2 regions of the Microbulbifer bruguierae genome follow, and region 2 is predicted to be linked to the other one. Evidence: predicted binding sites of a transcription regulator. Region 2 holds the regulator's gene; the other holds the start of a gene.
What was found. The regulator FNR, encoded in region 2, switches genes on or off when oxygen is low (the NO sensors DNR and NnrR bind a similar motif). The targets are predictions, from matches to a motif close to TTGATNNNNATCAA.
Positions count from the first base shown of each region.

Region 1: a site for FNR is predicted at 8,830-8,843, ahead of PVT68_RS04230 (DUF3149 domain-containing protein). Genes of this name have one in related genera too.

Region 1 is NZ_CP118605.1:974,140-989,620, reverse strand. Features, by position in the region: gene PVT68_RS04270 (Spy/CpxP family protein refolding chaperone) at 1-133, shown strand, start outside; gene PVT68_RS04265 (16S rRNA (uracil(1498)-N(3))-methyltransferase) at 251-1,027, opposite strand; gene PVT68_RS04260 (6-carboxytetrahydropterin synthase) at 1,057-1,899, opposite strand; RNA gene ffs (signal recognition particle sRNA small type) at 2,172-2,268, shown strand; gene PVT68_RS04250 (M2 family metallopeptidase) at 2,549-4,486, shown strand; gene PVT68_RS04245 (Dps family protein) at 4,783-5,253, shown strand; gene PVT68_RS04240 (LysR family transcriptional regulator) at 5,363-6,259, opposite strand; gene PVT68_RS04235 (acetoacetate--CoA ligase) at 6,496-8,469, shown strand; gene PVT68_RS04230 (DUF3149 domain-containing protein) at 8,616-8,759, opposite strand; gene PVT68_RS04225 (hypothetical protein) at 8,990-9,376, shown strand; gene PVT68_RS04220 (autotransporter assembly complex protein TamA) at 9,550-11,370, shown strand; gene PVT68_RS04215 (translocation/assembly module TamB domain-containing protein) at 11,372-15,394, shown strand; gene PVT68_RS04210 (nucleotidyltransferase family protein) at 15,442-15,481, shown strand, end outside.
Region 2 is NZ_CP118605.1:3,634,186-3,649,666, forward strand. Features, by position in the region: gene PVT68_RS15060 (LamG-like jellyroll fold domain-containing protein) at 1-1,175, opposite strand, end outside; gene PVT68_RS15065 (hypothetical protein) at 1,687-2,157, opposite strand; gene PVT68_RS15070 (TonB-dependent receptor) at 2,143-4,947, shown strand; gene ettA (energy-dependent translational throttle protein EttA) at 5,091-6,755, opposite strand; gene PVT68_RS15080 (enoyl-CoA hydratase/isomerase family protein) at 7,194-8,297, shown strand; gene mmsB (3-hydroxyisobutyrate dehydrogenase) at 8,390-9,298, shown strand; gene hemN (oxygen-independent coproporphyrinogen III oxidase) at 9,435-10,898, shown strand; gene fnr (fumarate/nitrate reduction transcriptional regulator Fnr) at 10,983-11,711, shown strand; gene PVT68_RS15100 (hypothetical protein) at 12,010-12,414, opposite strand; gene PVT68_RS15105 (pyridoxamine 5'-phosphate oxidase family protein) at 12,645-13,199, opposite strand; gene hutX (heme utilization cystosolic carrier protein HutX) at 13,215-13,727, opposite strand; gene PVT68_RS15115 (TonB-dependent hemoglobin/transferrin/lactoferrin family receptor) at 13,816-15,481, opposite strand, start outside.

The DNA of each region.
Region 1 (15,481 bases), 1.8 Mb from region 2:
GCACGAGCGGAAGGTACAGTTCGAGTCCATTCTGACGGACGAACAGAAAGCCAAGCTGGAAGAGATGAAGGCTGAGGGTAAGGCCCGTTTTGAAAAGCGCAAAGAGCAGTGGGAACGCAAACGGGATCAATAAGAGTTTTACCGCACCTGCCGGGCTCGGCGGTGCGGCCCTTCCGCTATTCTTCCGCTATTCCATGTGGCTCGCTGGGATGAGTATCTCCGAGCGCGCTGCGAACTGGAACTCCGCGGCTCAGCGACCTGGAAACAGGCGGCTCATGAGTACCGGCAAGGCTGTTTCCACTCGCAGAATACGCGGCCCCAGATGCACCGGGGCAAACCCCGCCTCCTGCAACTTTTCCACCTCATAGGGAATAAACCCCCCCTCCGGACCAACGGCCAGGGTTGTCTGCTGTTGGATATCCACTGGGCAGGGCGCGTCGGTGACCGGGTGTGCCACCAGTTTCAGTGAGTCGCTGGCAATCGACGGCAGCTCGTCTTCCACAAACGGTTTGAAGCGCTTGCGCAATTCGATGTGCGGGAGGGTGGTATCAACGGCCTGCTCGAGCCCCAGCAGGCACTGCTCTCGAAGCTTGTCCTGGGCGAGCCAGGGACTCTGCCAGTACGATTTTTCCACCCGGTAGGCATTGATCAGATAGAGTTTTTTTACCCCCAGCGCAGTGGCGTGCTGGATGGTGCGCTTGAGCATTTTCGGCCGTGGCAGGGCCAGAATCAGGGTGAGCGGCAGGGGCGGCGGCGGAGCGCGATGAAAGGTTGCCTCAAGAGTGATATGGGACTCCCCTCGCTCCACGACACGAGCCTCGCCGATCTTGCCGTCGAGCAGTCCGACCTTGAGCTTGTCACCCACGTCAGCGCGATGGACTTCCACGACATGTTGAAAACGCCGGTCGCGAAGCTGGGCGCGGATCGGGGGCTGCTCTGAATGTTCATCGCCGGAAGAGTTTCCAAACGGCGATTGCGACATTGCCGGCGATTGAATGTCGCCGGGCTCCAGTAAAATCAGGTTCATAGTCTGTCTATGCGAGTGTCAGTGCCGATTCAGTGTTTGGCACTGGCAATGGCGCCCTTGCCGATCCCCTCGTAGGCGCGCACGCGTATATCGCGGCCGGGGTGCGCGCTGGCGAGTTGGTCAGCAATATACTGGGCGAGCTGCTCCACCGTGGTATCGCAGTCGAGAAGTTCACAGCGGCTTGCGGGCATGCTCAAGGCAAAATCTCCCTGGCGGGCGCGATAGGCGAAATGCAGTGACTCCTGATCTTCCCCCTTCAGGTCTTCCCGGGTACCTAGGTAGATATCCTGCCAGCGTTGTGCCCATTGGGATTCGAGGGCGCTGCTGCGTTCGCCGTCCATATGGATACATATCCGCGAGCGGTGGCCGTGGGCAATGCGCTGGCAGTTGCCGTCGTGCTTTTTCAGGCCGTGGCTGTAGTGGTAGTAGGGCGTGTCGATGACTTCGTGAGAAAAACTCAGGCTCAGCTGGTCGACACTGGTGGGAAAGATTCCATCCAGTTGCGCGACACTCCAGGCGGCAACGGACACCGGTGTGACGGCTTCCGCTGCAACCAGGGCGAAAGCCTGGGCCGGGCCGTTCACGACGATCGTTTCGCCATTTGCGAGATTCCATTGCAGAGCCACTTGCCCGTTGTTCTCGCTCAGGTCCAGATGCGGGGATAGCGTGGGGACCAGCAGGCGGTGATCCAGCTCTGTGTCGAGCCAGTTCCGCAGGGTTTTCTTGACGATACCGAAGTCGCAGACCATTCCCTGGTGATCCAGGGCACCGTCAAGTGCCGCATTGGCCAGCCAGGTTTCGCCGACAATACCGCGAGAGTGGTGGAGATAGCTGAAATCCACATTGGTGAGATTGTCGACAAACAGGTGCATAGAAGTTCCGGCATTACATAGAGTGATTCGCCCGGATTCGGGCGCCGCACAGTATAGCTTTTTGCGCTGGTGAATTGACCTTTTGCCCGAGGAATTTGCCAGTAATACCTGCAGGTGAGAACGGCCATTTCCAGTGACCGGGTGGCGGGATAAAAATTGGGACTGGAACCTGGCGCCGAGAGTCTCTATAATCGCGCCCTCTTCGAGCGCAGCCACTGCTTGTTGAGTCTTGTAGTGGTGCTAGTCTGAGTGCTCGAGCGTGATGGTGGCCCTTCCGGTCTCCTCGCAATGATCAGCTGTGAACCCCGCCAGGCCCGGAAGGGAGCAACGGTAGCAGTGACATCATGTGCCGGGGATGTGCTGGTTGGGCTACCTCCAATTCTTCTCCCTCCGTACTACCTTTTCGAAAGCTTCATGATTTTTTGTGTACATTGCTGCTGTGCGATGGATTCTTCTGTGCCATTTTCGAAATTTTTCTCCAAATAAGTCCCTTCTCATGGAATTCTGTGCCTATGTTTGGCGCCAGCTTGTGGTGCCGTCTCGCTGATTGGCAACCATGTGCTATAAACGGCGACAACAGGAATATTTTCGCCTCCCATTTCGGGCCCCATCAAAATCAGAAAATTAATAAATCAAGCAGAGGATGCCGATGAAAAAGCTCGCGTTGGTTATTGCTGTCGCCGCTTTGGCTGCCGCCGGGTGCGACCGCGCAACAGACAAGCCGAAACCGGGGCAAGCGGAGGTGGCGGCGCCAGAGGCGCAATCTGCCGATACCGCCACCGATACCGCGGCGGCCGGTGGAATCGCGGAAGACGCTCCGGTGACCGGCGCCGCAGTTGCGGATGATGCCAAGGCATTTCTTGAAGATGCTCAGCAGCGTTTGGAAGAAATGTCTCTGGAAGCAAACCATGCGAGCTGGTTGGCGCAGACCTACATCAATATGGATTCCCAGTTTGTGGAATCCCTGGCGTCAGAGCGCTTCACTTCGCTTGCGGTGGAGCTGGCCCAGCAAGCGGCGAAGTTTGACGATGTCGAACTGGACCCTGAAACCCGCCGCATGCTCACCATGCTCAAGCAGGGACTCGTCTTCCCCGCACCCAATGACCCGGAGTTGACCGCCGAACTGGCGCAGATTGGCTCCAAAATGCAGGGCATGTACGGCGCGGGCAAATACTGCCCCGACAAAAAAACCGGTGGCGCAGCTGAAGCGGACGAGGGCAAGTGCTACACGCTGACGGAAATGGGGCAAATGATGGCAAACAGCCGCGACCCCAAACTTCTCAAAGAACTGTGGGTTGGTTGGCGCAAAGTGGCGCCGCCGATGAAGCCTCTCTACCAGCGCCAGGTGGAAATCGGCAATGCCGGCGCCAAAGCGTTGGGTTACGACAATCTCAGTGTGATGTGGCGTTCGAAGTACGATATGCCGGCAGATGCTTTTGCTGCAGATATGGATGCGCAGTGGAATAAGGTCAAACCACTTTATGAAGCGCTTCACTGCCATGTGCGCGCCAGGTTGAATGACCATTACGGTGATGAGGTGGTGGCTGCCACTGGAAAAATCCCTGCACATCTATTGGGCAATATGTGGGCCCAGGAGTGGGGCAATATTTACGATATCGTCAAAGACGACGATATGGAGGCACCTTACGATCTTACCCAGCTGGTGGTGGATTCCGGCATGAGTGAGAAGGATATGGTCAAGACGGGAGAGAAGTTTTTCACCTCCCTCGGCTTTAAGCCTTTGCCGGAAACCTTCTGGGAACGTTCGCAGTTCGTTCAACCTCGCGATCGCGATGTGGTGTGTCACGCCAGTGCCTGGGACCTGGATGACAAGGACGATATCCGCATCAAAATGTGCATTAATAAAACCGGTGAAGATCTGATTACTGTGCATCACGAGCTGGGGCACAACTTTTATCAGCGTATCTACAATAAGCAACCATTCCTCTACAAGAACGGCGCAAACGATGGCTTCCACGAAGCGGTGGGTGACACCATCGCACTTTCCATTACCCCCAAGTACCTGAAACAAATCGGGTTGATGGATGAGATCCCCGGTGAGGACAAAGACCTGGGTTACCTGATGCAGCAGGCCCTGGACAAGATCGCGTTTCTGCCGTTCGGGCTGCTGGTGGACAAGTGGCGCTGGCAGGTATTCAACGGTGAAGTGCCGCCGGGAGACTACAACAAGGCGTGGTGGAAATTGCGGGAAGAATATCAGGGCATACAGGCACCGGTTGCACGCTCCGAGGCGAATTTTGACCCGGGTGCGAAATACCATATTCCCGGCAACACCCCCTATGCCCGCTACTTCCTGGCGCGTATCCAGCAGTTCCAGTTCCATCGTGCACTGTGTGAAGCGGCCGGCGAAACCGGACCACTGCACCGCTGTTCGATTTTCAAAAACGAAGCTGCGGGCAAGAAGCTGCGGGATATGCTCGCTATGGGCGCCAGCAAGCCCTGGCCGGATGCGATGGAAGCCCTGACCGGGCAGCGAGAGCTGGATGCCTCGGCCATCGTGGACTACTTCCAGCCGTTGATGGATTACCTGCAGGAGCAGAACAAGGACCGCCAGTGCGGCTGGTGATTGGCTAAGGCTATCGGCGGTATTTGGATGATCAATGGGCGCAGGGGTTTGAAAAGCCACCTGAGACCCTAGTATCTATTCTGACTTGATGTAGATCAGTTGATGCCACCTGTATAGGTGGCACTATCTGTAGGCATCAGGTGTGACAAAATAAGCCTGCGATTTTTTGTTCTGAAGCTGCACGGTTTCTACAGCCGATTGGCAATAGGATTGGCAAGAAACTGGTATGTGTAATGAAGCAGGCATCGTCGCCCGAGGAAAAGGAATGAACCCGAGCCAGAAAAATGAGGTTGCTAATGAGCAATATTGATATCGGTATTGGTGCAAAAGATCGCGAGCAAATTGCGGAGGGGTTGAAGCGACTGCTCGCAGACACTTATACACTGTATCTGCAAACCCACAATTTCCACTGGAACGTGACGGGCCGCCTGTTCCGTGAATTGCACTTGATGTTCGAAGAGCACTACACCGAATTGGCGACGGCAGTGGATGAAATTGCCGAGCGCATACGTACCCTGGATGTGGTTGCACCGGGAACGTACAAGGCGTTTGCGGCATTGAGTTCTATCAGTGAAACGGAAGACGTGCCCGCCGCGGAGGACATGGTGCGGATTCTCACCCATGGGCACGAGCAGGTGGTGAAAACCTGTCGCGAAGTGCTAAAGGCCGCCCAGGAAGGCGACGATGAATCGACGGCAGCGCTGGTTTCCGACCGTATGCGTGTTCACGAGAAAACCGCCTGGATGCTGCGCGCCACCGCCCAGTAAGGGGGATCCACCATTGATTTTAAAACCGGCCAGTGGCCGGTTTTTCTGTTCCTGTTGCCGGCGGTTGTGCAGCGTACACCTTGTGTCCATGATTTTGTTCGGCGCAGACTCATGTGGTAGCCAGGGCAATAAACGCCCTGGCCGGTGCTGACAGGGCGGCGCTCGCTTTTGTCAGAATACCCACCTGATGGACCACTTCCGGCTCAGACAGCGGTCGACAACTCAGTCCATAGGATTGCATCTGCGACATACACAGGCTGGGTACCGCACTCACGCCTAACCCGGACTGGACCAGTCGACCGATAGTGCTGAGCTGGTTCGCTTCACACAAAAAACGTGGAGCTATTCTCCTTTCTTTTTTCTGCGCACACTGTGCAAATGCGGCGTCGGTCCAGCGACGTACTGCCGATCCGCGATTCATCGCGATAAAGGGCTCTGCCGCCAGCTCCCGCCAGGTGAGGTTGCCGCTGCCATTCAGGGCATGATCTGGCGACATTACTGCGATAAAGCGGTCGTCGGCGATGGGGGTGAAAGCCAGATTACCGAGGTCGTCCGGGCGAAAACTGATACCCAATTCCACACGGCCCTCCTGAACGGCGCTGACCACACGCTCCATGACGATATCCTCAAGCACGATATTGATGCCGGGGTGCTTTTGGTGGAACCGTTTCAACAGGTCCGGTAGCTGGTTGAGGGTGAACGCTGGCACCGCAGCCAGGGACAGCTGCCCGTGCTGCAGCTGAAAGCGCTGCCGGGCAGCGTTCAAGGTGTTGTCCCAGTTGTGCAGCAACTGCTGCGCGCGCGCTACAAACTGTTCGCCCTCCGGTGTCAGCACGAGCTGGCGGCCGTCGCGGCTGAACAGGTCTCCCCCGAGGGATTCCTCCAGGCTGCGGATGGCGATGGAAATGGCCGGCTGCGAAACGTGCAGCTGTGCGCTGGCCTCCGCCAGACTGCGAGTCCGGGCCACGGCCGCAAAGGCTCGCAGTTGTTTGATGGTGGCACTCAACGTCGACAGTCCTGCATAGAAAGATTGTTAAGTAAAATTTATAAAATATTAAATAGTTTAAATTAGTTTTAACAGTTAGACCAAGGCATGATTGTTTGCGTAGCGAGACCGCGAATAATGGTCAACCATTCAGAGGACATGGCAGATAGCCCCTGAAACGAATAAATAGAGCAGGTGCCGATACGGTCCTCCGGTGCCAGGCAGGATGAGTAGGCAGGAAATGAGAGTCTTTCAAGATGAGTAATCCCGTACAACCCCTTTGGCAGCCGACCGCCGCGGTCATTGCCGCCACGCAAATGAATCAGTTTCGACGTCTGGTGAATGAGCGTCATCAGCTGTCACTGTCGGATTACCAGGCGCTGTATCAGTGGTCGGTAGATCAGCGCGAGGCGTTCTGGACCCAGCTGTGGGACTTTGGTGAGGTGATTGCCAGTCAGCGTGGCGAGCGGGTGCTCGGCCGGGATGAGATGCCTGGTGCCGAGTGGTTCCCGGAAGCGCGGCTGAATTTCGCGGAAAACCTGCTGCGCTATCGGGACGACAAGGTGGCCTTGGTGGAGCGGCTGGAAAACGGCAGCCGCCGGCAGTTGACCTATGGGAAACTGTTTATCGAGGTAGAGCGCCTCGCCGCGGCGCTGGCGGCAGAGGGGGTTGGCAAGGGCGACCGGATTGCGGGGTTTATGCCCAATATCATCGATACTGCCGTGGCTATGCTTGCGGCTACCAGCCTCGGCGCCATCTGGACATCGTGCTCTCCGGACTTTGGTATCAATGGTGTGCTCGATCGCTTTGGCCAGGTTGAGCCAAAGGTGCTGTTTGCCTGCGAAGGGTATTTCTACAACGGCAAGACCATCGACTCACTGCCTCGTCTGCGCCAGATCGTGGACCAGATCGACTCTATCCAGAAGCTGGTAGTGGTGCCAGTTGCTCGCAGCGCTGAGCAGACTGCCGCGGATATCGTCGGGCTCGATCGCGCCTGTGTTCTGAATGCCTTCGTTGACGCAGCACCACAGCAGCCGCTGACCTTTGTGCAGAGTGAATTCAATCACCCGCTCTATATCATGTATTCCTCTGGCACCACCGGTGTGCCCAAGTGCATAGTCCACGGTGCCGGCGGTACTCTGCTGCAGCATATCAAGGAGCACCGGCTGCATACGGATATTTCCCGAGATGACACCCTGTTCTATTTCACCACGTGCGGCTGGATGATGTGGAACTGGCTGATCAGTGGCCTCGCCTGTGGCGCCACCCTCGTGCTCTACGATGGCTCGCCGTTTTACCCGGCGGCCCAGAGTCTGTGGGATATGGTCGACGAAGAAAGCATCAGTGTGTTTGGTACCAGTGCCAAATATATCGCGGCACTGGAAAAGGCCGGCTGCAAGCCCCGGGAAAGCCACCAACTGGCGGAGTTGCGGGCGGTGCTTTCCACCGGCTCGCCTCTGGCCCACGAAGGATTCCGCTACGTCTACCGGGATATCAAATCCGATGTCTGCCTGTCTTCCATTTCCGGTGGTACTGACATTATTTCCTGCTTTGCGCTGGGGAACCCCACGCTGCCGGTGTACCCGGGAGAGCTACAGTGCCGCGGTCTCGGCATGGCGGTAGAGGTGTGGAGCGAAGAGGGCAAGTCGGTGCAGGAGGAAAAAGGTGAACTGGTATGTGCCAGCTCGTTTCCCTGTATGCCCGTCGGCTTCTGGAACGACGCCGATGGTAGCAAGTATCGTGGAGCCTATTTCGACAGCTGGCCTGGAGTCTGGGCCCATGGCGACTATGCAGAAATCACCGAACACGGCGGGGTGATCATTTATGGCCGCTCCGATGCGGTGCTGAACCCGGGCGGGGTACGTATCGGGACCGCGGAAATCTATCGTCAGGTGGAAAAGGTGGCGGAGGTGCTGGATAGCATCTGTATCGGTCAGGAGTGGCGCGACGATGTACGGGTGGTGCTGTTTGTCGTATTGCGCGAAGGACTGACCCTGGACGACGATTTAACCCAGAAAATCCGCACCACCATTCGTGCCAACACCACACCGCGCCATGTGCCGGCCAAAGTGATCCAGGTGGCAGATATCCCCCGTACCATTAGTGGCAAAATTGTCGAACTCGCGGTGCGCAATGTGGTACACGGCAAACCGGTGAAAAACCAGGAGGCTCTTGCCAACCCGGAAGCGCTGAAATTGTTTGAGGGGCTGCCGGAACTGGCCGGGGACTAACGGCGCGTCTACTTAATGACGGCAAGTGACAGTCAATGAAGGCCCGGCAACCAGAGGTTGCCGGGCTGTAACGCATGCTGTAACGCATGCTGTAACGCATGCTGTAACGCATAGTGTCTCGACGAGCGGGAACTTTATAAACCGTTTTATCGGGGTTTCTGTGCCAGTTCCTCATTCATTTTGTGCAGAGCCATGCGGGTAAAGTAGGCGCCCATCAGGCACACGAAAGCAATAATGCCCAGGCTCAGCAGGCCGGAAAAACTGCTGAAAAGGTCGATCATGGCGTCCATGGTAGTCTCCAGTGCTGGTTACTCATCTTATCTAACGGCCTCCAGTGTATTTATTCCCCGCGCGCCGGTTTTGATCCAGGTCAAGGCCGCTTGTGAATTTCCGGTGCCTTGCTCTGGCTGAACCACATTCCCCGGCTGAACAAGGCGCTATACCGCGCCAGGCAATCTGCGCTACCCTGTTGAAAGCTGACAATCAGTGTCCGTAAACCAATAATTCACGGAAGATAAATATGATTACTTACCTTTATTGGGCCGCTGTCATCGCGCTGGTCGTGCTGTCGCTGTTTGCGGGGAGCCGCCTTGGCAGTCTGGGCAAAGGTGCCATTCTTGGCGCGATCATTTTTCTGGCCGGCTGGCTTGCCTACTATTTTCATTTTGAACAGGTCTTCGTTAAACGCTTTGGCGGCGTGATGCGTATCTCCGTGCCGGAGGGGCACCGACACCTGGGTTCGACCTGGAAAGATGACAACCTGTGGGTTGAAAACTACAACCCGAAAACTAACGAGTGCATCTTCAGCGAATACTCCAAGGGCAACCTGCTCGAAGGTCAGGTGATCATCAAGAATTGCAATCCGTTGATCGAGCGCAGAGACACGCCTTCGTTACCAGCCCGCTGAGCACTTTTGGCCAGCGGTGTAAAGAAGGGTTAAATACCCTGCACAGCCGCCCGGTATCGGGCAACTTTCCCCCATCCCCGGCGTCGCAGTATTGACCCGGCTGCCGGACAGGCGCTATGTGATCTGTCGGGACGCCGGGTGATGAATAATGATTGGCAAACGGATTTTTAGTCTTGCGCAATTCCTGTTTCGCTCCCAGCACGGCATTTTTTTCTCGCGTGGCGTTGGTGCTGCTGGCCGTTTTTCTATTGTTGCCGCCGGCGGGGAATGCGCTGCCATTCTTCGATAGCCTGCCCAAATTCAAAGTCCGTGTTGCGGAAGACAGTGAGCTGCAGGAGTGGTTGCGGGAAGCGCTAAACGAGCAGCGCAAGTCCAGCAGCGTACTCAAATCCTATGAAGACGCCCTTGATGTGGCCCGCTATGAGCGCGGGACCCTGGAAAAACTGCTGCGTTCCCGCGGCTATTACGATGGCCGCGTGCGTCAGACGGTGACGGATGGTGAAATTCTCTATCGCGTGGTGCCAGGTCCACTGTACCGAATCAAATCCCTGGAAGTGCGTATGCCACCGCAGTTGGCTCCGGGGTTTCCCGGGGTGGGCCTGCAGGTAGGGGATCCACTCGAAGCGGAGAAGGTCACCCAGGGGGTCAAGAAAATCGAGGAATACCTCGCCGCTAACGCTTGTCTGCTGAATGTGGATGTGAGCTACAAGGCTACGGTCATTCACAGTGAGCAGGCGGCCAGGCTGAGGTACCGGGTGAAAGAAAGCCCACAGGTCCATGTCGGCCAGGTCCATGTTGCCGGGCTGTCCACCGTCAACGAGGAATATCTGCGCAAGCGCGTGCAGCTCAAATCCGGGGATTGTTTCAACAGTAAAAAAGTGGATGCGGCAAAACTGCGCCTACTGCGGACAAACCTGATTGCCGGTGTCAACGCCAGCGTGTCCGAGCCTTACGAGGGTACCGTGGACATCACCTTCGATGTCATCGAGCGCAAGCACAAGACTGTGCGCCTGGGGGTCGGGTATACGTCTGACGAGGGCGCCGGTGTTTCCGCGGGATGGGAGCATCGCAATATTCTCGGGCGCGGCGAAAAAATTGAAGTGGAAACCCGGGTTAATGAGGTCAAGCAGTCCATCAAGGGGGAGCTGATCGTACCGCGCTTCTTTCGCGATGATCAGGACTTCTCGGCGAAGGCTGAATCGTCCAACGAAGAGCGGGATGCCTACGATGCAGAATCGGTGACGATTGGCGGCACTATCTCCCGGCGTCATACCAAACACCGCACCTTCAGTGTGGGTAGTGAACTGAAATTCAGCCGGGTGCAGGAAGAGGGTGAGGAGAGCGAGAACTACAATCTGCTGTCCTTTCCCCTGGGGATGAAAATCGATACCACGGATAATCTGCTGGACGCCCATCGCGGCGCTACCGTAGCGCTGGAAGTCAGACCGTACCTGGACCTAAAGGGTAATAGCCCCAGTTTCGTCAAAAATACCCTGGTGATGACCGGTTATCTCACCGGGGAAGATATCCGATTCGACCCCACACTGGCGCTGCGGATAAAGGCCGGCGTGATCAGTGGTATCGCTAATCTGGATATTCCCGCCGATGAGCGCTTTTACGCCGGCGGTGGTGGTTCGGTGCGCGGTTACAGTTATCAGGCCCTGGGTCCGCGGCGTTTGATCCCCTCTGACGTGGCAGGGGAACCTCCGACCTTGTCCGATCCCATCGGTGGGCGCGGCCTGAGTGAAATTTCCCTGGAGGGTCGTTTTCGCTTTACCGAGACCTGGGGTGGTGTTCTGTTTGTGGATGGCGGCAACGCCTACGAGAATCCCCGGCCCCAGTTTGACGACCTGTACTGGGGTGCGGGTTTCGGCGTGCGTTACATGACCTCCTTTGCGCCGCTGCGTTTCGATATCGCTTTCCCGCTGGATCGTCGCGACGATGTGGATGACAGCAGCTACCAGATCTATGTCAGCCTGGGGCAGGCATTCTGATATGCGCGACATCCACGATACGCCCAACCCGCCAACTCCCGATGATGAGCCGTCGCGGCGCGCTGACGCCTTTCGGCGTCGCCGGCTGCAAGTACCGCGCTTCACCGTCTTGGTTTGCACCCTGTTAATGCCACTGCTGATGGCGATTTTTCTGATTGGCTCCGATAGCGGGCGCGAAGCGGTGACCCGCGCTGGGCTTGCCGCCGCCCGATATTTTTTACCGGACATCTCCATCAACGCCGAAGGCCTGCGCAGTGCCGAGCTGGGGCACTGGTATTTCGAATGGCTGCAGGTGCAATACCAGGACAAGCCGTTGTTGGATGCGCGCAAGCTGACCCTGCAACTGGATCTGCAAAAACTCTGGCACAACCAGATTCATATGCCGGAGCTTAGTGCGCAGTCATTGTTGTTCGACAATACGGCGCTCGGGGAGTATCTGCAGGCGCATGTGAATGCTGAGGAGATAGAGGAGAGCGCAGACACGGGGATGGCACTGAAGCTTCCGGCAATCTGGCTGGAAAAGCTATCGGTCGAAAAACTGACCCTGATAGATCACAAGTTACAGGACTTTCCCGCGTTGACGGTCAACGGCCACGGTAGTTACCACTGGCCGGGAAAGGAGTCCGCATTGCATCTGGATATAGCGGAAATTGCTGGCAAGCAGATGCACCTCCAGCTCAATGGCAGTATGCAGGATGCAGAAAATTACATACTGACTCTGGCGGCGAGTGAGCAGCCAGGTGGCTTTCTCACCCGCGCCTTGCAATTGCCTGCCGGCGAAGCGCTTGATGCCGGTGGCAAGATATTGCTGAAGATTGCCGGGGACAATCGTATACAGGTTGTTATTGAACGATTTTCCCTGCCGCTGGTTCGCCACCGCTTCGGCTTGCGAGGTCGCGGGGACATTGCACTGTCACCCTGGTCAGTAGCGACAGATGATCTTGAATTGCTGGTGGATGAAACCAGCCACCAGGTGCACGGCACCATTGATGGCGAGTCACTGGCGTTACAGGTTCAGCTCAATCGGCTGCCGCTGGCGATTTCCCAGCCATGGCAGGATTACTTGCAAGGGGGCTGGTTGTCGGCAGATCTGGACATAAAGGGGCCGCTTAAGCTGCCCAGTGCCGATGGCAATATCGAATTGAAATCCACCTATCAAAAACAGCCTCTCCATCTCGTTGGCGAAGTGGAAACGGTAGACGATGAAATCCGTATTCGCACTGGGCGGCTGACCCTGGCCAAGGCGCAGTTGGGGGTGCGTGGCAAGGTGGATATCGGTGAGAAATCTATCGACCTCTCGGGCCTGATCGAGAAGTTGACCGTGAAGGAAATTCGCAGGCTTGTCGCCGGTCTGGAACAGACCCGTGATGTGGTAATCCCGCCGGAGCTGGACGGCACGATAGAGCGACTGAAAGTGACTGCCATTGGCCCCTGGGATAATCCGCAATTGGCACTGGAGCTGGCAAGTGCGCTGCAATACCAGGAGCAGCAAGCGCGGCTGCAGGGGCGTGCTGCTGGAGACCTGAAACGGATGGCGATCAGGGATCTGCTGCTGGAAGGCGAGGGGGTAAGGGTTGGCGGTAGCGGTGAGATCGACATTCAGGGCAAGGCGCTGCAATTTCAGCTGGATCTGGCAGCGCGGGGTCTACAGCCGGCAGAACAGTTCGGAATTCCGCTAGACCCTGGTACCCGGGTTGATATGGATGCGGTGGTTTCGGTGACCGGTCCCTGGGACAACCCGAAGATGTCCGCGCGCCTGTCGTCCGATGGCCGCTACCGCGAATACCGCTACCGACTGCGCGGCGGCGCGGCGGGCAATCTGGAAACGCTGACCTTTGACGGCTTGCGGCTGGATCTTTTCACTGGAGGTGCTGCGGATACTGCCGAGGCCGTGCCGGAGCATTCGCTGGTGCCGGACGAACTGGTGGAACCGGCAGAAGACTACCCGCTGCAGCAATCTGCCCCGCGTATTGTCGGCACTGATGCCCTAGCGCAAGATGCCGAAGCCGCGCGCCGGCGTGGCAATGCGTGGCTGGAGCTGAATGGGGTGGTGGAACCCAGGGCCCGGCAGGCTAATGGCACCCTGGCGGCGCGCAATATTCCCGTGGCAATGGCCAAACTTGCCGGTGTGTCACTGCCTCCCTCTCTACTTGGCGAAGTCAGTATCGACGCGCAGTTTTCCGGCCCATTCCAGGCGCCACAGGCAAGTGCCAATGTGCTCGGGTTGGGAGAGTACCTTGGGGAGCCCTGGCAGGTGCAGGGTGATGTGAGTTACCGCAAGGCGCAGATAGAGTTGTCCGGGGTGAGATTGTTGTGGGCGGCGCGCAATCAGCTGATCGCCGATGGCAGTCTGAGCGAACAGGCGCTGGATCTCGAATTACGGGCCAGCGCGGTTCTGGCGGATTTTGAAGAGTGGCTCAGTGCGGATATCAGTGACAGCGGTGAACTGTCACTCTGGGCCACTGCCCGCGGTGCGCCGCGAGAGCCCGAACTGGCTGGCGAGCTGAAAGTGAGCGGACGCGCGCCGACACTGCGTGACGACGCACTGGTGCAGTCGCCCCTGACATTACTGCTTGAATGGCAAACCAGAGCCGGTGATCTGTTGATGTCGCTGGATGCGAGCCACGGCAGTCGCAAGGCTGCCGACGCCGAGGCCCGTCTGGCCATCGCGCCGATACTGGAACAGCTGTTCCGGGAAAAACCGGAGGGGGAATCACCACCGCTGCCGGTGGATCTGCAAGCCACGGGTAAAGCCGACCTCGCGGCCCTCAGTGCTTTCTTTGACCCGGAAATTCACACCATGCGCGGTGAACTGGATTTCAACCTGGTGGCAAAGGGCACGAGTGCGGCACCCAATGCCCGCGGGAAGGTCAACCTGCGGGACGGTTATTACGAACATCGACCGAGCAATACCCGTTTGCGCAATGTTGTTTTCGTTGCCGATCTGACCCCGGATATCTGGCGAATCGAGGAGGCGAGCGCCAGAGACAGTGAGCGCGGGCGCGTAGACCTGACAGGGGCGGTCACCTTCAACCCGTCGCAACCTTCTCAGCCTCCCGCGCTGGATTTCACCCTGTCGGCGCGCAAGGCGCATTTGCTGAATATGCCAGGCGCCAAAGGGGCCTTTAGTGGCGATTTGCACCTGACCGGGAACACCGAGGATGCGCTGTTTGCAGGAACGCTAAACCTGCGGCCGCTGGCTGTCCAGGTGGAACATTTTATCGGCAGCAGTGTGCCGGAAATTGACGTCATCGAAGTGGAGGTTGACGGGGGTGAGCAGGCTCGTGGGCCCTCAATACTGGAAAATGTCCGTCTCAATCTGCAGGTGGTGCTGGATCAACAGTCCTATGTGAGAGGCCTGGGGCTGGATTCCGAGCTGAAGGGGGAAATCGGAATTAGTGGCACTGCAGCGAATCCCAGCGCTTCCGGGACGGTGACCATCGTGCGGGGTAAATTTGACCTGCTGGGGAAAAAGTTCGAGTTACAGGAAGGGCAGGTACAGTTCCAGAATAACGTGGCGGCGATCTATATAAAGGGCGTACACACCTATACCGAAGGTGAAATCACTGCGGAAATCTCCGGCACTACGGACAATCCGAAAATCGAGTTCAGCTCCAGCCCCGCCGCCGCCCAGGATGAGATTTTTGCCCAGCTGCTGTTCGGGAAATCCCTCACAGATATCTCGCCGTTGCAGGCGGTGCGCCTGGTCAGCGTGGTGAGGACCCTGCAGACCGGCAGCACTGGTTTCGATCCCCTGGCCAGCACCCGTGACCTGGTGGGGCTGGATACCCTGGATTTCGAATCCGAAGCAACCGATGACGGTGATCAATACTCCCTTAGCCTGGGGAAATACATCACCAGTCGTATCTATCTCGAATTGCAACGCAGTACCGACCCCCTGAATCCATGGCAGGCGGAAATGCAGATCGAATTGCGCAAAAATCTACGTCTGGATATTAAATCGTCGGATAGCAATGAAAGCAGTGCCGGAAGTGTGGAACTGCAGTGGAAGAAGGATTATTGACTGTCTATAAGAATTAGAACTAATTAAAACAGATGGGAGAAAACGTAATGGAATATTCAATCGTGGTTTTGGCCGCCGGTTACTCCC
Region 2 (15,481 bases):
TGTTGTTCGCCGCGATTGGGGAAGCGGGTGTGGGTGATCAGCAGGTGTTTGCCGGTTTCCGCGTCGTAGTAGGCAGAGTTGTGGCCGGGAGCCAGGTACCCGCGGCTGGCTACGGTGTCGCCTACATCGGAAGCAAATTCAAAACCGCCCATCAGTTTCACACCGTAGGGGGCGATGCTGTCCCAGTTACCGCGAGCCACGGCCATATCGTTGCCGGCGGCATCCAGGAAGGGGCCGTCAGGGTTTCGTGAGCGGGCCACGCGGAGGTTGTAACCGTCGGTGGAAACGAAGCCGCCGAAGGACATAAACAGGTAGTAGTAGTCACTCTCCGGGCTGTACAGCATATAAGTGCCTTCGATGGCACTGTGATCTCCGCCGGTGAGGTGCTTGCCGTAGCCCTGGCCCGGGACTGGCTTACCGGTGGATTCATCCATTTCCAGAATAAAGATACCGCCGGAATAGGAGCCGTAGGTCATCCACAGCTTGCCGTTTTTATCGTAGAAAACGTCCGGGTCGATGGCGTTGGGGTGTACCCAGGCATTGTATTCGGTTTCAGTAAAGCCATCGGGCCCGTAGCCCGCGGCAATTTCTTCTGGGGTCATGCCAGAGCGCAGGAAGATACCCAGATCGGTGTAGGGACCTTCAATGGTGTCGGCAACCGCTACCCCGAGATAGGAGCGCGGGGCGTTACAGTCGCCGGCTTCGCTTGCTGGGTTGGCGCAGTGGTTGTAATAGAAGTAGTACTTGCCGTCGTTCAGTTTGATGACGTCGGATGCCCAGCTGCCCTGATGGCCGCCGACCCATTCCAGACCTTCGGAAATTTCACTGGCATAGGTGTTGAACAGGGGATTCGCGTCATTGACCTCGTCAGCGACCCGTGTCCAGCTCATCAGATCGGTGGACTTGGCCACAGACAGGTGAGAGCCGAAGACATAAAAGGTACCGTCGTCATCGCGGATTACCGATGGATCGTGTACGGCCATGTCGTTGTATTGAATGACTGCGGCATCGGCAGTCGGATCGCCCGCGTCCGCAACCTTGTCGCGCTCGGGGGCTAGAACGGTCGGTGGGTTATCGCCATCGAAATAGGTGTTTCCATTGTCAGAACAACCCGAAATGGCGGCGATGGCCGATGCAAGTAGTGCCAGATTCCTGGCTTTCGCTGTGGTCTTCATGGGTGGAATCCCTCTTTTTATTTATTATCTGGAGTTTTCTCTCCGCTATTTCCCGCCCGTCCACACTCAAACCGCAATGTGTAATAGGCCCGGGCACACAGGAGCAACGACCGGTGCTGCCCTCGGGGAGCGGTTATCTTGCCAATAGGTTATTGGTATTACAATAATATTTTGTGTGTTTGAGCGCTTTGGATGCGGATTCCCCTGTCAGTGGGCGTCTCTGCGCAGGCGTCTAAATCTACCTTTTGTGGGTGTTCAGGTGAAGTCTGTTGATTTTCTACGCGATTTTTGAGGAAATTTACGCCAATATTGCTAATAACCGTGTGATATGAGGGGCTGGAGCAAGAAATTCGGTAGAGCAAAAAATGGCCGAAGATGATTATCAGCCATCAACAAGCTGCGCACGGGTAAGCTGCAGCAGACCATTTAAACGGTCTTTAAAGTAATAAAGTATAACAAATACGTATTTTTCGCCGTTGACTGCGCAGAATATACTGGCTAGGATGCCAAATCATAATACAAATGTAGCTTGGGCCGGTTCACAGAGAGCCAGAGCGCCATGCTTCGATATATAAAGAATGAGCGAGCCCGCGACACAATGAGGCTTGCCTGAATAATAAAGAGAGATGATGAGGTTGATGCGATGATCGCGATGCGTTGCACTCCTGCGATCCCTGACACTGCTGGCCATGCAGTGATTAGTCTGCAATCTACCCTCAATATCGCCATATTCAATGGCGCTCTCCTGCCCGATTCCGAGATGGGTTTTGCGTTCGCTGAGCGCAATAAACCCGAATAGCCAGTGCCTGTTTGCGCCACCCTGGACCGTGGGTTGACGCAGAGACGGTCGGGCACTGGCTGGATTCCGCGTTGAAGTCTGGCGCGGCGGTTGGTGGTTTCCTTGTTTGAACACTGGATCCACTGCAACGGCAAACACAATAAAAAAACCCCAGATGGGAGAGATTACATGTTCAAGCGACACCTACTCAGCTCGTCTATAGCCATGGCCACCGTACTCGGCGGCATGAGTGGCATGGCGCTGGCGCAAAACTCCGAATTCGATGCGGAAGTCGACGATACCTCGGCGCTCGAAGAGGTGGTTGTTGTCGGCCTGCGCGCGAGTCTTGAAAAAGCGATTGATATCAAACGCGAAAAATTCCAGATCGTTGATTCCATCGTGGCGGAAGACATCGGTAAATTCCCCGACAACAACGTGGCCGAATCCCTGCAGCGGGTTACCGGGGTGCAGGTAACCGACCGCGGTGCCGGTGAGGTCAGTGGGGTGTCCATTCGCGGTTTGAATGACGTCACCACAACCGTCAATGGTCGCAACATCTTCACCGCCTCCGGTCGATATGTTGCGCTGCAGGACATTCCCGCCAGTCTGTTGGGGCAGGTGAATGTGTACAAAACCCGCTCGGCGGACCTGATTGCCAGTGGTATCGCCGGGCAGATCGATATTCAAACCCACCGCCCGTTTGACTTTGACGACAGCAAGTTTGTGGTCGTCAGTCGCGGTATCTACCAGGAGCAGGCGGATTCGGTGGACCCGAATATCAGCGCCCTGGCCAGTAACCGTTGGGAAACATCCGCCGGCGATTTCGGTGCCCTGGTAAACGTGTCCTATGCGCGTACCAACTTCCTGGATGAAGGCGCCAAAGCGGGTGCCGCGGTTCCGTTCCGTGCGCCTTCAGACCCGGATGCGCCGATGGAGCGCCTGTTCTCCGGATGGCAGGCGGGTACCGACCGCGGTCTGTCTTTCGCGGCGGGTTCCACTCTTGAAGACGGCACCGAGTACCTGCTGGGCCGCGATGCCATTATCCAGAATTCCTACTCCGGTGAGCGCGAGCGCCCCGCGGCCAATATCTCCCTGCAGTGGGCGCCGAACGATTCTTCCGAATATCTGTTTGAAACTTTCTATAACGGTTACCGTCAGGAAAGTGTCAACAACATGCTGCTCACCTACACCGATGCCTGGTGGGGGGTGGATCCGGCGGATCCGGTGGTTTTGTACGAAGGCACCAATATCGTCAAAGAGCGCTACGTCAACGAATCCAATGCGTTTACCAGTGGCGACTTCACCAAGGGTAAGACGGACAGCTTTGTCTACGCCCTCGGCGGCAAGTGGGACGTTACCGAGAACCTGCGCCTGGAATCCGAACTCGTTTACCAGAAAAGTACCTTTGAGAGCGAGTTCCTGGCCATGCAGACCAAGCGGCCAGACAACAGCATTCCGCGTATGTACGTCGACTTCAATAGCGGCAATGGTATTCCCGGGCTGACCTATCTGGATGATCCGGACACCGCCGATATCGACGAGAGCGATCTCACCAATCCTGCGCTGTGGCAGATGAGCAATCTGTACGACACACAGCTCGAGAATGAAGGGGATGCGAAGTCACTCACCTTTGATGGCGAATATTTCGTCGAGTGGGGCATTTTCGACAAGATTGAATTCGGCCTGCGCTATGACCGCCGCACCGCGGTAGAAAGCCTGTATACCCGCAGTGCCGGTATCGGTGAATGCGATACCTGTTCCTTCGACAATTACCCGGGACTGCTGACCTCAACCAATAATTTCTACGATGGTGAGTCCGATATGCCCGGAAGCTGGGCAGTGGTAGACGGTCGTTGGTTGTATGCGCACGGCGATGAAATTCGCCGGGCGTACAGTGATAGCCTGCTCACTTCGGATGAAATGGTATTGCCTGAGACATTTGCCGTCGATGAAACGCAGGTGGCCGTATATCTGCAGACTGAATTCTCTACGGAAATTGCCGGGCGCACCCTGGATGGTGAAGTGGGTATCCGCGTTCTGGATGTCGATACCGATATTGAGTTCCCGGATCAGTTCAATGTAGGTGAAGTAATTCTCGCGAATAACGCGGTCACCCGCTTTATGCCGAGCCTCATGGTGCGTTACCACCTGACCGAAGATCTGATCGCCCGTGCGAGCTACGGTGAAACCCTGCGCATGCCGAATTTTGTCGATCTCAACCCCAATATTACCTACCAGGCGGATGTAACCAACATCGGTTACGGACAAGCGAGTGGTGGTAACCCCGACCTGAGACCGACCGAATCCATAAACATCGATATCGCGCTGGAATACTATTTTGCTGATGCCAGCTCCATCCATGTAACCTGGTTCCAGCGTGATATCGAAGGGCTGGTTGCAGGTTTCCGCAAACGAATCAACGCGGACAACCCCAATGATGTGCCGGATATTGGCTTTTATGACTACATCCTGAGCCAACCAGACAATGCGTCGGGGGGTGTTCTGAAGGGCCTGGAACTGGGCATGACCTACTTCCCGGAAAGCCTGCCGGGCATTCTGGACGGTTTCGGGGTTCAGGCGAGTTACACCATTCTGGACTCAGGGCAGGACGTCCCGATTACGGATGAAGATGGCAATGTGATTGGCACCGACAAAATGTCGATGTTCGGGGTTTCCGATTCTTCCTACAGCGTGGTGTTGGCCTACGACAACTACGATCTGGATATGCGTCTCGCCTACGTTTGGCGTGAGGATTTCCTGTACGGCAATGAGGCCGCGTTGTTTGCCAACCCGCTGGGTATTTACCACAGCCCGGAAAACAGTCTGGACTTCCAGGCCAGTTACGACGTGACCGACGACCTGGTGATTACCTTCGATGGAACCAACCTGACCGAAGAAAAACAGCAGGAATACTATGAGTACGCCGACCTGTATAACTTCGGTAACTTCAAGTTCAGCCGTACCTTCGCACTGGGTGCGCGCTACTCATTCTGATTTCTGATCAGGTATCGTGACCCTTCTTGGGCAGCCTCCGGGCTGCCTTTTTTCGTTGTGTGGTCTTTGCGGAGCTGGAGCTCCGCGCTCCCGGCACAAAAAAGCCCGCGGTTGCGGGCTTTTTTGTTTTCATTGGAGGCTGATCAGGTCTTCAGCTTCTTGTACTGCATCCGGTGCGGGGTGGCATTTTCACCGTTGCGGGCCACGAAGTCCTCGTGGTACTCGGTGTAGTTGCCCTCAAAGAACACCACGTTGCTGTCGCCTTCGTAGGCCAGGATGTGGGTTGCCACTCGGTCGAGGAACCAGCGATCGTGCGAGATCACCATGGCGCAGCCGGGGAAGCTCAGCAGGGCTTCTTCCAGGGCGCGCAGGGTTTCGATATCCAGGTCGTTGGACGGTTCGTCCAGCAACAGTACGTTGGCGCCCTGCTTCAGGGTATAAGCGAGGTGCAGGCGACCGCGCTCACCACCGGAGAGTTCGCCCACACGTTTCTGCTGGTCGCTGCCTTTGAAGTTGAAGCGGCCGATATAGTTGCGCGAGCCCACTTCGTAGTTGTTGATCTTGAGCAGGTCGTGGCCATCGGAAATACATTCCCACACGGTTTTATTGTCGTCCAGGTTTTCGCGGCTCTGGTCGACGCTGGCGATCTGTACGGTTTCACCGATCTTGATCTCACCGGAATCCGGTTGCTCTTTGCCGTTGATCATACGGAACAGGGTGGACTTACCCGCGCCGTTGCCGCCGACGATACCGACGATGGCACCCTTGGGTACGCGGAACGACAGGTTTTCCACCAGTACGCGATCGCCGAAGCCTTTGCTCACGTTGTTCAGTTCGATCACATTGTCACCGAGGCGCTCGCCCGGCGGAATGTAGATCTCGTTGGTTTCGTTGCGGGCCTGGAATTCCTGGGACTGCATTTCTTCCAGGCGGGACAGGCGCGCCTTGTTCTTGGACTGGCGGCCTTTGGGGTTCTGGCGGGCCCATTCCAGTTCTTTCTGCATCGCCTTGGCGCGGGCCTGTTCGCCTTTCTGCTCCTGTTCCAGGCGTTTCTCTTTCTGTTCCAGCCAGGTGGTGTAGTTGCCTTCCCAGGGAATACCGTAACCGCGGTCCAGTTCCAGAATCCAGCCGGCCACATTGTCGAGGAAGTAGCGGTCGTGGGTAATGGCCACTACGGTGCCTTCGAAGTCGTGCAGGAAGCGCTCAAGCCAGAACACGGACTCGGCGTCCAGGTGGTTGGTCGGTTCGTCCAGCAGCAGCATATCCGGGCGGGAAAGCAGCAGGCGGCACAGGGCCACACGGCGCTTTTCACCACCGGACAGGTTGTTTACGTCTGCATCCCACGGCGGCAGGCGCAGGGCGTCGGCGGCCACTTCGAGACGGTGCTCAAGGTTGTGCGCATCCCAGGCCTGGATGATGTCTTCGAATTTCTGCTGTTTTTTGGCCAGGGCATCGAAGTCGGCATCGGGCTCGGCATAGTCTGCATACACCTGATCGAGGCCGGCGAGGGCGTCGATGGCTTCGCGCACCCCGTCTTCCACGTTGCCACGCACGTTTTTGCTCGGGTCCAGCTGCGGTTCCTGGGGCAGGTAGCCGACCTTGATACCCGGCATGGCGCGGGCTTCACCGTTATAGTCCTGATCCACTCCGGCCATGATACGCAGCAGGGTGGATTTACCGGCACCGTTCAGACCGAGAACGCCGATTTTGGCGCCAGGGAAGAAGGACAGGGAAATATCTTTCAGGATTTCACGCTTGGGCGGAACAACCTTGCCCACGCGGTTCATTGTGTATACGTATTCAGCCATTAGAGCATCATTCCAGTCGGTCAGAATTTGCGCGCAAGGTAGCAGTTTGTTGGAAAACTTCAACCTGCTGTTTTTGATTCGTCCTGCGGTGGTACTTGGAAAGTCCGGTAGCAGCGCCTTCGCATTGAGCACAGTCGTTTCAACTCCCGTATAGCTAAAAGGCTACGAAGCAATTTTCTTTAACGCTAAGGCGGAGTGGCGGGGGACAGTTTTCGAAAGCGTCGCAAACAGGGACGTTTGCGACGCAGCTTACAGGGATGTATGCACAGCGGTTTCGAAAACTGTCCCCCGGTGCTCTGCCGCCACAGCGCTTGCGAAAGTACGTACCACGAAACCCTCAGCAGCCCACGGAAGATCAATCAAAAGAAGAGGCAGGTAATGCCACCTTAGCCCTATCTATGGTTAACTTTGCCCCAAATAAGACAACCGGGAACCAGTATGACCCAGGAAACCCCCGTCATTGTTGAACGCCAGGGCGCCCTCGGCAAATTGACGCTTAATCTGCCCAAGGCCCTCAACGCGCTCAACCTCGACATGATCGACCAGATCGCCGCACAACTGGACGAATGGGAGCAGGATGACAGTCTCGCCTGTATCTGGATCGAAGGGGCGGGTGAGAAAGCGCTGTGTGCCGGTGGTGACGTGGTGGCACTGTATCGGGAGTCTGGCAGTTACCGGGAGCGGGGTGCCAGCCAGTTCGTTCAGGACTTTTTTACCCGTGAATACCGCCTGGACTATCGCATTCACACCTACCCCAAACCCATCGTCGTCTGGGGTAGTGGCATCGTTATGGGCGGTGGTATCGGCATTATGAGTGGTGCCAGTCATCGTATTGTTACGGAAACCACTCGCATGGCCATGCCGGAAATTACCATCGGCCTGTTTCCCGATGTCGGCGGCGGCTGGTTTCTGAATCGGATGCCCGGCCGTACCGGCCTGTTTCTCGGGCTTACTGGTGCCCAGTTTAACGGTACCGATGCGCTCTACTGTGGCATGGCCGACAGACTGCTGCCGGCGGCCGGTAAAGACGCGCTGATCGCCGGTCTGGCAGCGCTCGATTTCACCGGGGATCCACAGCGCAACCAGGTGCTGGTGAGCAAAGAGATCCAGTCCCGGGAAATGTCCCCCAGCGAACAGCCGGCACCGAACCTTCGCACCCACTACGACGTCATCCAGGAACTGACCGACGGCGCCACCCTGTCGGAGGTGTATCAGGCCATCATCAATTATCGAGGTGAGGATAAATGGCTGCAGCGGGCGGCGGCCACGCTTGCGGCTGGTTGTCCGCTTACCGCCGGGATTGTTTGGGAGCAGCTGCGCCGGGCGCGGCACATGTCGCTGGCTGATGTACTGCGCATGGAGCTGGCATTGGCGGTGAATTTGTGCAGCAATGGTCAGGTAAAAGAAGGCGTGCGTGCGCTGCTGATCGACAAGGATCGCGATCCGCAGTGGCAACCGGCAACGCTGGAGGCCGTGACACCCGAGCAGGTGATGGCCTGTTTCGCCCAGCCCTGGGGTGAGAGCCCGCTGGCGGATCTGTAATATCCTGATCATCAATGGATGGTAATTCAGGTGATAGTAACCAGACATCAGAACTCAGGAATCAAAAAATAATAATTAAGGGAATGGAAAAAATGGAAAAGCCACAGAGGATTGCCTTTATCGGCCTTGGCAACATGGGGGGACCGATGGCCGCGAATCTGGTGAAACAGGGGTTTGCGGTCACCGCGTTTGATCTGTCCCCGGTAATGCTGGAAAAGGCACAGGCCAATGGCTGCAGCAAAGCCGAAAGCGCGCATGCTGCGATTGAAGGGGCTGACGTTGTCATTTCCATGTTGCCCAGTGGCGAGGCGGTGCGTGCGCTGTATCTGGGAGTGCACGGTCTGTTGCAGGCGATGAATCCGCCAACCCTGCTGATCGACTGTTCCACCATCGCCGCCAACGATGCCCGCCAGATCATTGCCGCGGCCAGTGAGCGCGGAATCGATGCACTGGATGCGCCGGTATCCGGTGGCACTGCTGCCGCGGCGGCCGGTACCCTGTCGTTTATGTGCGGTGGTGCGGAACACGCGTTGCAGCGGGCGCGGCCAGTGCTGGCGGCGATGGGGGCGAATATGTTTCACGCCGGACCTGCGGGCAGCGGGCAGGTGGCTAAAATCTGCAACAACATGCTGCTTGCGGTGCAAATGATTGGCACCGCCGAGGCGCTGCAACTGGGCGTCGATAACGGTCTTGATCCACGGGTGCTGTCCGAAATCATGGGTGCGAGCTCTGGCGGCAACTGGTCGCTGGAAAAGTACAATCCCTACCCGGGCGTCATGGAAAATGTGCCTGCGGCGCAGCATTATGAGGGCGGTTTTTCCGTGGCGCTGATGCTGAAAGACCTCGGACTTGCCATGGATACCGCAGCCGGCAGCGCCTCGTCCACACCGCTGGGAGCGCTGGCGAAAAACCTGTATCAGCTGCACGGCGGCGACCCGCTCAATCGCGCTCTGGACTTCTCCAGTATCCAGAACCTGTTCCGGCGCCCGGCGGGGGACTGAGCAGTACTGAAACCCCTGCACTTCCCGGTTCTAACCCGCCGGCGGTTGATCTGGATCAAGCGTCGGCGAACCGCCCCCGGGTACCTTTGCGCGATCCGTCCCACCCGAAGATGATCAGGATCCCAGGTTCCCGCCCATGGCCGAGAATTGCACCGATAGCACCTTATCCTCCCACGAAATTCAGCAGGACCGGCCGGCCTCCTCGCCTACTACATTGCCGCTTTCACCGGAACTTCTGGCGCGCTATGCCGGGCCCTGTCCACGCTATACCTCTTACCCCACCGCGGACCGCTTCGCGCCACTGGCTGTGGATGAAAGTAGCGGTGCTGTTGCCGGCGCAGAAAGACCCTGGGATGCACTGAACAGTGTGCGCTCTCTGTCCCTGTATGTGCATATCCCGTTCTGTCATTCCCTGTGTTATTTCTGTGCCTGTAACAAGGTTATTACTCACCAGTACGGCCTCGCCTCGAGCTATCTCGATCATCTGCTCAAAGAAGCCCAGTGGTACCGCGAGCGCGTCGCTCCGGTGCCGGTGACACAACTGCATCTGGGCGGTGGCACGCCCACCTTTCTGAATGACCGCGATCTGACCCGGTTGATGGTGGGGTTGGGGGACGTGTTCGAGTTGCGCAGTGGTGACGATGTGGAGTACAGCATCGAGGCCGATCCCCGGGTGCTGGAGCTGGAAACTCTGGATACCTTGCGCAACCTTGGGTTCAACCGCCTGAGTATGGGAATCCAGGATTTCAATCCTGATGTGCAGCGGGCAATCAACCGGATCTGTACCCCGCAGCAGGTGCGTACTCTCACCGAGGCCGCGCGCGAGCGCGGATTTGGCTCCATCTCTTACGATCTGATCCACGGGTTGCCGGGGCAGAGCGTGGCGAGCCTGGAGCGTACCATCGATACCGTGCTGGAGCTGGCGCCGGATCGCATTGCCCTGTACCACTACGCGCACCTGCCCCACCGCTTCAAGGCGCAGCGCCTGATCGATTCCGATCTGATGCCGCCGCCGTCAGAAAAAATTGCCATGCAGTTGGCCGCCAGCCGCCGTCTCACCGAGGCCGGCTACGTCTTTCTCGGCATGGATCACTTCGCGCGCCCCGATGACCCCATGGCCATCGCCGCAGCGGAGGGGCGTTTGGCGCGCAACTTCCAGGGCTACACCCTGATGCCGGCCGATGCGCTGGTGGGACTCGGGGCCTCGGCTATCAGCTATAGCGCCGATGGCTACTGGCAGAACCAGCACAACCAGAAGGAATACACCACAGCCATTGCCGCCCGCGGCCAGGCTATTTTCCGCGGCTGGCAATTGACGGACGACGACCGGCTGCGGCAGGGACTGATCATGGAATTGATGTGTCATCTGCGTATCGACAAGAGGGAGCTGGAGCGGAAAACCGGCGCGCCGTTTGCAGGTTATTTCCATCGGGAGCTAGCGCGATTGCAGCCCATGTTTGAGGATGGCCTGCTGGGACAGAGTGACCGCGACCTCTACGTCACCGAGCGTGGACGCTGGTTCCTGCGTAACGCCGCCGCTGCTTTTGACACTTACCTGCATGAGGCGCAAACTGACGCGCAATATTCGCGTGTGCTCTAGCCTCTGGAAAAGCCTCAGGAAAGGGATAAAATCCCGATCAAGGTGAGAATCTCTGAGCTTTGTTTCGGGAAAATGGACGTAATTATGGGAAAACTTTCCACTGCCGTCAGCTGTGGTAATTGCTCGGTCAAAAGGCTGTGCCTGCCTGTGGGCCTGAGTGAGGAAGATATCCAGCGTCTGGAGCATGTGACGCGCAAGAAAAAAATCCTCAAGACCGGCGAGCCACTATTTCGCGCCGGCGACCCCTTTTCCAATCTTTATGCCATTCGTTCCGGCAGTTTCAAGTCGGCGGTGATCGGTGCCGATGGCGACACCCAGGTGACTCACTTTGCGCTTCCAGGGGAGTTGTTGGGGCTGGATGCCTACAGCAGCGGCGCGCACCCCGGTTACGCTGAAGCGCTGGAAGAGAGCAGTGTTTGTGTGCTGCCGTTTACCCAGCTCGAAAGCCTTGCCCAGCAAGTGCCCGCCCTGCAGAAGCAGATCTACAGCATCTTTTCCGAAGAACTGAAACAGGAAAATGAGGCCCTGTTGCTATTGGGCAAGCGCTCTGCAGAAAGTCGCCTTGCGGCGCTGCTGATCAATATCTCAAGCCGCTATGCGCGGCGGGGTTATTCCGCCAGTGAATTTCTGCTGACCATGCCGCGTATGGATATTGCCAACTACCTGGGGTTGACTGCAGAAACCGTCAGCCGGCTGATTTCCCGTTTTCAAAAACAGGGCCTGATTCGTGTACGGGGCCGTGCAATCACCATTCTGGATTTGATCGCTCTCAGCGAGTTGGCGGGCACCCACTGCAGTTACGAAGGTAGCTGATTTCAATGGCGCCAGGCTGCGTGCCTTCGTCTGACACGCTTCGCCGGGTAACTGGCGAGTGCGGGTGCCGGGTCAACGAGGTTTTCGCAGAGCGTCTGGTATAGGCGCTTTACTCCATTATGAAAGTGTACGCTTTCCTTCTCGCGCAGTTCCACTTTATACACGGCTCTATTCTGGTATGGCTCAGGTGTCGAAGCTTGATATGGATCAAGCCGCAGTAACACGATGCTGCGGCCAGCGCCAAAAAAGAAGGTGTACTGGCGTCGCACGCCAGCTGGGGGAAGGGTGGGTAACCAAGTTAGAAGTAATAGTCCTGCAGATCGATTTTTTCCCAGTCGTATATGAGCTGTGAGCCATCCGCCGTCACCAGGCTCACCTTTTCCGCCACCAGGCACTCAGACCACTCCACCTTGTTCATATCCACCATTTCTGCGCCGCCCTGCACCTTTATCATGGAATCCTGCCATGCCTGGTGACAGTAGCGCGGTATCTCGCCCTGAATTACCAGCTTCTGGCCAATGTAGTGCCCGTAATTCAGTTGCGGCATACGGTTGAGGTGGTAATGCTCCTCTTCCCCCAGCAGGTAGAACTTGCCGTTTTCTTCCACCAGGGTGCCGATGGCGGTGAGGCTCTGCTGCGCCGGGTTGGCGGAGCAGGCGGAGAGGAAAAGCAGGGGGAGCAGTAAGCTCTTTCGTGAAGACATCATTGTTACTCTTTGGTTATTTGTTACCAAAATAGCAAGTGAGGATTGCAGAAGCATTTCAGTTTGGTTGCAGGAGAGCGGCGGCGTGCTGGGAACGCTGGAATGAACGTTCGCAAGGGAGACTTCCCCACTCTGTTGGCGTCGGCAGGGTGGGGTTGGAAGACTCAGCCAGAATACTTGGCCAGACAGTGCTGGCGGAAAACCTGGCTGAAAACTGAATCCGAAGGGGTTCAGGCTGCGTCGATTTTCTTTTCCTTGTGGCCATCTTTCAGGTGCAGGGCTACCTGTTTCTCCAGACCTTCCAGTGCGTAGGCCTGGCCGAAGCCTTTGACATAGCGTCCGGCGCTGGGCTTTAGCTCAAACAGGTGGAAGTCTTCCAGTCCTTTCAGGTGATCCATCACCGGTCCGAACTTCTCCCGCAGTTGTTCAATGCGCTCCTGCCAAAGAGGCGCCTCACGGCCGATCAGGCCCGCCTCAACATTGAACGTCACCCGCAAACGCGCAAACGCCTGCTTGGTATCCGCTTCATCTGCATTAAATATCACAGAAGCCTTACGGTTCGCTTTCAGGTTGGCCGCATGCTCGGAAAGATCGGAAATAAAGAGGTAAAAGTTGCCATCTGCGGCCAGAAATGGCGCGGTGCTCGCATGTGGATGCCCGCCAGCGGCCAGGCTCGCCAGGTTCAGCAGCTTGCGGCTGGCGATGAAATCGCGCACCTCGGCCACCAGGTCGGCACCGTCGTTGGTTTTGGGATTCTGGGTTTGAAGTTTGTTCTGTTCTGTCATGATCCAATTCCCCCGTTAGGAATTCTTAGCGCCGGCACCTGCCAGCTGCTGTTTCAATGCTTTAAATCGCTCGATCTGATCCGGAATTAGCTTGCGCTCTGCATCCCGGCCCAGAAATACCTTGAATACACAGTTACCGCTGGGCGCCAGGAAAACCATGGAGTGACTTTCGGCGCCGCGGTGGGGTTTGCTCACAAAAGCCACTTCAGTTAGGCCGTCAACCAGCAGGTGGCCGTGGAAAGGGTTTTTGTGGTGCATAAAGTTGTAGTACCCGTGGGCAATGCTGCCTTTGGGGAATTCCCCCTTGAACTCGAATACCGATCCCTCGTTCTGCACGATGGTGGTGACCTTGCCCCAGCTGGGTAGCTCTTCAATCAGCTGCCACACGGCGTCGCTGGCGGCGAGCGAGGCCATCTCGGATGGCAGGTTGGCAATGATTTCACGCACACTGGTGTCGAGTTGTTGCGCCATTTGTTCCAGGGTAAAACCGGATTCACTGGCCAGCAGTTCCTGTACTTTTTCCTGCATAAGCAATACCAAAAATTTTTTCCCGTTTATCACAGAAGTCGCCGAAGCAATGGTTACCACTGCTTCGGCGGTTACTTAAATTTTCAGATCAAAAACGGTAGCTCGCAGACAGTTTAATGTTGCGCCCGGGCATATACAGTTCCTGGAAGGCGACCCGGTATTCCTCGTCTGCCAGGTTGTCCAGGGCCAGGCCCAATTTCAGGCCGTTCAGGTTGCCAGTGGCGGGTTCCCAGGTCACGTAGGCATCGGCCAGGGTGTAGCTGTCGTACTCGCGGGTTTCTTCAGCCGGCAATTGATCCTGGGCGGAGACCACCGAGGTGCGCAGGCCGGTTTTCAGGTCGCGCTGCAGGAAGTAGTAGCCCAGGTCCAGTACGAATTTGTCGGCGGGGATACTGCTCAGGTAGCTGTCATCGGACAGGTCCTTGCCTTCCGTCTGGCCGTAGCTTGCGCCCACTTCCAGGTCGTTGACCAGGTAATTCGCGCTCAATTCGAAGCCTTTCAGTTCTGCTTCATCCACGTTCAGGTAGGTGGTGTTCATGGGGAAGCCGAACATAAAGTGCGGATTGATCACTACCTGCTCGATAAAGTTGTCGACCCTGTTGCGGAACACCGTGGCGCTGGCGGTGAGCTGGTCGCTATCGGTGGCGAGGCCGCTGAATGCGACGTCGGCACGCAGTTCGGCGTTTTGAGCTTCTTCCGCTTTCAGGTCCGGATTGGGAATAAAGGTGTTGGCGAGAAAACCCATACCCATAAAACTGAAGTCGCCGTAGGCATAGTGAGTGCCCTGGGTGTACATCTCTTCAACACCGGGTGCGCGGAAGGCCTTGGCGTAGCTGGCACTCAGGTTCAGCCATTCGGTGGCTTTTACCGACGCGGCGATGGCCGGGGAGACCGCGGTGTCTTCGCGGGTGGAGTCCACCAGTTGCTGGCTGTTGGCTTCAAAACGGTCGTAGCGTACGCCCGGGGTCAGGGTGAAGGCGTCGGCAAAGGTGAAGGCGGCCTGGGCGTAAAGGCCGAGTACGTCGGTGTCCGCGTTCAGGTTTTGTGGGCGATTGTCGCCATCGCGGACGGTGGTCACCTCATCTTGGTACCAGTCGAGGCCGTAGACCCACTGGGCGCCGAGGCCGTCGGTGGCATTGGTGATGGCAATCCCGGTAGTGGAGACTTCGGTGTTGTCGTTTTGGCCGGTCTCACCTTGAGTCGGGCGGAACTCTTCGAATTGGGTGTCGTTGCGGAAAATCGTGAGCCTGGAAGTGTGTTTGCCTTCCAGCGCTTGCACCCAGTAGTTGGCGGTCACGTTCTGGTCGGTGATGTCGCGCTCCACCAGTGGAGAGCTGGTGCCGACATTGGCGTTGGGGTTGGAGGGAACGCCTTCTTCCCGGTTGTTGTGGCGGAGAGAGAGATCGACGCGCTGATTGTCGCTGATGTTGAAGCCGCCACGGGCGAGCAGGGCGGTGTTTTCGCTGGCGCTGTTTTCCAGTTCTTCGCCGCCACCGATTTCCACATTGTCGTGATCGGAAACAGAGCCGTTTACCAGGTAATCAAACTCGCCGGACACGCCGTAAATCGCGGCGGTGGTTTCACTGGAGCTACCGTTGCTGCCAAGTTCCTGCTTCAGGTAGCCACCCACAGCGTCGCCGCTTTTCAGCAGGTCCGCGGCGCTCTTGGTGGACATGGCCACCACACCGCCGATGGCGCCGGAGCCCCACAGGCTGGAGGCGGGGCCTTTTTTTACTTCTACCTGTTTCAGCAGT